2 regions of the Ewingella sp. C233 genome follow, and region 2 is predicted to be linked to the other one. Evidence: riboswitches for the same ligand, from Rfam matches in the RefSeq annotation. Region 2 holds a riboswitch; the other holds the start of a gene.
The links. Region 2 has a riboswitch for thiamine pyrophosphate ahead of thiC (phosphomethylpyrimidine synthase ThiC). Riboswitches for the same ligand answer to the same signal wherever they lie in the genome.
Positions count from the first base shown of each region.

Region 1 (2,394 bases), on a different contig from region 2:
TTCTGCGCCATGTCGCAAGCCAGCAACGCAGCGGCTTCCGGCAGGTTCGGCGTAATGATCGACACCTGTGGCAACAGCAAACACCGCAGCGCCTCGACGGCGTCGGGCTGTAATAACGGATCGCCGCTTTTTGCCAGCATCACCGTATCAAGCACCACAAACGGCGGCTGATAATGTCTGAGCCGCTCCGCCACCGCTTCCACAATTGCCGAGTTGGCCAACATGCCGATTTTCGCGCTGTCGATACGTACGTCACCCAGGACCGAATCCAGCTGCGCCGCCACAAACGCAGGTTCGATGTTGTACACCGACTGCACGCCACGGGTGTTTTGCGCCACCAGCGCAGTGATGACGCTGGTGCCATAGGCGGCGAGTGCGGAGAAGGTTTTAAGGTCTGCCTGAATCCCGGCACCGCCGCTCGGATCAGTCCCCGCAATCGTCAGTGCATTGATGCGTTTCATTGCAGCGCCTCCCCATCGAGAAGATAAAGATTATCGAGGAAAGCCGGAGTAAAACTGCCCGGCCCGCGCGCCTGCTGGCAGGCCCGTTCACCGGCGCAGGACATCACCCGGCATGCCGCGGCCACGTTCTCCAGCCGGTCGCCTGGCAGGGCAACAAACGCCGCGACGACCGCCGACAGCGCGCAGCCGGTGCCGACCACGCGGGTCATCAGTACGTCGCCACCGCGCACCGCCAGACAGCGTTCGCCGTCGGTGACGTAATCAATTTCACCGGTCACCGCCACAATTGCGCCGGTTTGCTGCGCCAGTTGTTTAGCCGCCGGTAAAGCACAGAGCGAATCATCACCGCTGTCCACGCCGCGCCCGGTCGAGCTCATCCCGCTGAGTGCACGAATCTCGGAGGCGTTGCCACGGATAGCGGCGGGTGTGAGTTGAATCAGTTCGAGACAAAATTCTGTGCGTAAGGTCAGACCACCGACGGCCACCGGATCCAGCACCCAAGGTTTTCCAGCCTGATTAGCGGCATAAACAGCGGCCAGCATGGCGTCGGCATGGGGTTCGGTCAGCGTACCGACGTTGATCAGCAGCGCATCGGCTATCGCTGAAAACTGCGCCGCTTCGGTCGGGTCCACCACCATCGCCGGTGACGCACCAATGGCCAGCAGCACGTTAGCCGTAAATGACTGCACCACATCGTTGGTCAGGCAATGGACTAAGGGATGGGAGTTTCGGAGTTTTTGTAACGCAGTAGCCGCATGTGCAGCAGAAAAATCGACAGGTCGGGTATTCATATTTTCTCCCCACCGGCGCTCAAGAAGGCGGTATCGGGAGAGATACCTGACTTCCCTACGCTGGCATAATCCAGATCAGGTAATACGGGTAAGTTCTCAGCCCTTGCTTGCGCAAAAGGGGCACCCCGAGTCAAGGGAGCATTATTGGTGGGCGCGGCGCGAAGATCAACCTACAATCTTCACAGGTTTGTAACAACGGAGAGAATGCCTTGCAGATACGCCCTTACGAGGAGGCCGACCGGCCTTTTTTGCGCACGCTCTATCTGGCCTCGCGCAAAGATACCTGGACGTGGATGGACACGCAGGATTTACAGCTCGAAGATTTTGACCGCGCCACAATTGGCGAAACGGTGATCGTCGCCGTGCGCGACGGTAAGTTAGTCGGCTTCGCCTCGATATTCACTCAGGAAAATTTCCTGCATAACCTGTTTGTCGCTCCCGAAGCCAAAGGGACCGGTGTCGGCAGCGCTTTACTTCATGCCAGCGAAGCAATGTTTACGGGAAAAGGCGCGCTGAAGTGTTTGATCAAAAGTGAAAATTCAGTGAGATTTTACCTCGCCAAAGGGTGGGAGATAATCGCCGAAGGCGAAAGCCCAAAAGGGGATTACTATCTTTTTCATTTCTTAAAGAAATAATGCCCTTGGCGGGCGGCCAGAAAACCGGGTTTCAGCTTTTTGAAAGCTGAGGGAAATGTTTCTAATTTCAAATTCAAATGCAAGGTCGTGGGCGCCGGTCACAATGGCCGTGTTTCAGTTACCGCTGTTATAGCCGCAAAATGTCGTCCTGGCTTTTTAAATACGCGAAATTTGCGGTCAAGCATTTTTAAATACGGAGGATTAGTTTCCCCAGCGCTGTTTAAGGTAATTGACGGCTTCTTGGGTTTGAGGCTGGTTGAGATAGTTTTCCCGGAACAGAGTAGTGCCGTTAATTTGTGACACGAATTGGTTCAAATCGAGCTGTTTTTTAGCTCCGGTACGCCGCCATTGATTATCCAGTCGGGTTCGTTCTTAGAGGGGTCGCCCACCTTATAGAGTGCAATACCGATGTAGAGGCACGCGTATGGGTCGGTTTGCCTGTTGCTCACAGCCGAAGTGCCATTACCCCTACCGCCGCCAGAGCCGGAGTTCATTCATACGCAGAAG
Region 1 covers NZ_JBUZRI010000001.1:2,490,116-2,492,509, forward strand. The annotation lists gene thiD (bifunctional hydroxymethylpyrimidine kinase/phosphomethylpyrimidine kinase) at 1-461, opposite strand, end outside; gene thiM (hydroxyethylthiazole kinase) at 458-1,252, opposite strand; TPP riboswitch at 1,288-1,390, opposite strand; gene ACZRKO_RS11290 (N-acetyltransferase family protein) at 1,462-1,887, shown strand; partial or broken gene ACZRKO_RS11295 (glycoside hydrolase family 10 protein) at 2,089-2,323, opposite strand.
Region 1: another riboswitch for thiamine pyrophosphate. It lies ahead of thiM (hydroxyethylthiazole kinase); the one in region 2 lies ahead of thiC (phosphomethylpyrimidine synthase ThiC).

Region 2 (2,394 bases):
AGCATCCTGAATAGAACCCGGACGCAACCCGTCGCCCAGTGAGAGGGAGACGTCATAGGCGGCGCAGATTTCACAGATTTCGCGGAAATGCTCAAACAGGAAGCTCTCTTTATGATGCGACAGGCACCATTTCGCCATGATAGAACCGCCACGCGACACAATACCGGTCAGGCGCTTGGCAGTCATCGGCACGTAGCGCAGCAGCACACCGGCGTGGATGGTGAAGTAATCGACCCCTTGCTCAGCTTGTTCCAGCAGTGTGTCGCGGAACATCTCCCAGTTCAGGTCTTCCGCCACGCCGTTCACTTTCTCCAGTGCCTGATAGATCGGTACTGTGCCAATGGGCACCGGGCTGTTACGCAGGATCCATTCGCGGGTTTCGTGGATATAACGACCGGTGGAGAGATCCATTACGGTGTCAGCGCCCCAGCGCGTGGACCACACCAGCTTCTCGACCTCCTCTTCGATGGAAGAAGTCACCGCCGAGTTGCCGATATTAGCATTCACTTTGACCAGGAAATTGCGGCCGATAATCATCGGTTCCGATTCGGAATGATTGATGTTGGCCGGAATAATCGCCCGGCCTGCGGCCACCTCCTGGCGGACAAATTCAGGAGTGATGTTAGCGGGCAGGTGGGCACCAAAACTCTCTCCCGGATGCTGTTGCAGCAGCACTTCCCCACGAATTCGCTCACGGCCCATATTTTCACGGATGGCAATGAACTCCATCTCGGGCGTAATAATGCCTTTGCGGGCATAGTGCAGTTGGGTGACGTTTTTGCCTTTGGCGGCTTTGCGCGGGCGGGGAAGATGCTCAAAGCGCAGGTGATCCAGACCTTCATCAGCCAGCCGTTGTTGAGTAAAGCCGGAGCTGACCTCAGGCAGTACTTCGGTATCGTTGCGCGCCTGGATCCACTCTGCCCGTAGCTTATTCAGCCCGGTGTGTATATCGAGGATGGCAGCCGGATCGCCATAAGGACCCGAGGTGTCATACACCGGAATCGCTTCGTTGTTTTCGTATTGCGGGTTGTCTTTACTGCCATTGATTAACGTCGGGCTGAGCTGAATTTCGCGCATTGGTACCTGCACGTCGGCGCGCGTGCCTTGCAGATAAATCCGTTTGGAGTTTGGGAAAGCGACGCCTTGCAGGCTGTCGATAAACTGCTGAGCTTCGGCCCGCTGTTCGCGACGGTTAACGGGCTTTTTAGGGGTGTTGGATTGAATACTCGACATAGCAAATTCCTCGTGTTTTTCATGATAAAAAACGTTACGTGATGGAAAATTGCTTGTCTGGAGGTTTACGGCAGGAGTAAAAACGGTCGGTTAAGCGGATCGGGGCCGTGGTTGTGCGGGGCCGCAAAGACGCTAAACGCATGACATTACTCTTGTTCCCTTCGCGGGTATTAACCCGATCAGGTTCCGCGGATCCCGAATTAACGGTCTCAGCCTGGCGTAACGTCCGTAAGGAACATCATGCGCTAGGCACTCCGACAAGAAGCCCCAATATAGGAGGCCGATATAACAACTACAACCCCAGAAGGGTTATTAGCGTGTGAATTTATTTAAATTTGATACTCATAATCACGCCGGGCGTACTATCGCTGCTTCATTGGCAACCGGCGGTAACACGTCTTCTTCTTTGTCGAAAGCCAGCGTAATGAGCTGATCTTCGAGCATAAAACGGGCATCCAGCGCCTCACCGATGTCAGATAGCGCATAATGAAAAGCAAAGGCATTCTCATCATCGATATCATTTTCGGTATAACTGTCATGGAAAGCCATGATAGCTTCGGTATTGAGCTCAAGGGCCGGGTAAATTTTTGACGCGATCAGTTTTTTCGGACTGTCGATGCCGGCAACTTCATCAATAATACGTTGATAAAGGTGGAAATGGCCGGCGGAAAGATAGTCCACCAAATTATGGCAAAAGTTATCCAGCGCTTTTTCGTTTAGCGGGGTATGCTTTTCTTTATTCGGCTTTAGACCCACGAGGGTGCAATAAGAAACTAACAACTCTTTGCGTGCGTGAAGCCACTGGTCGATAAACTCATTACTGCCACCAACGCGTTGGGTCAGTCTTTCCAGACGATTTAGCATGGTTGACTCCGTGAGCGAGAGAAAAGTAACCAAAACGTTAAAGGTTACTAATATTTAACTTCCGAAAACCAGATTGTCAGTCTCGTCGAGGTTATGCAACAACAATATGGAATTACAGATAACAGACCAACATAAGGGCTGGTGGGTCATCAGCCACGAAGGCAAACTTTGGTTGCCTCAGGGCGAGCTGCCTTTTGGCCAGGCGGCTGAATTCCTGCTGATCGGCAAAACAGGAAGACAGATTGGCGAGTGGGACGGATCACCAGTCTGGCTGGTGCGCCAGCCAATGGATAACCA
Region 2 covers NZ_JBUZRI010000010.1:17,032-19,425, forward strand. The annotation lists gene thiC (phosphomethylpyrimidine synthase ThiC) at 1-1,233, opposite strand, end outside; TPP riboswitch at 1,373-1,500, opposite strand; gene rsd (sigma D regulator) at 1,582-2,097, opposite strand; gene nudC (NAD(+) diphosphatase) at 2,204-2,394, shown strand, end outside.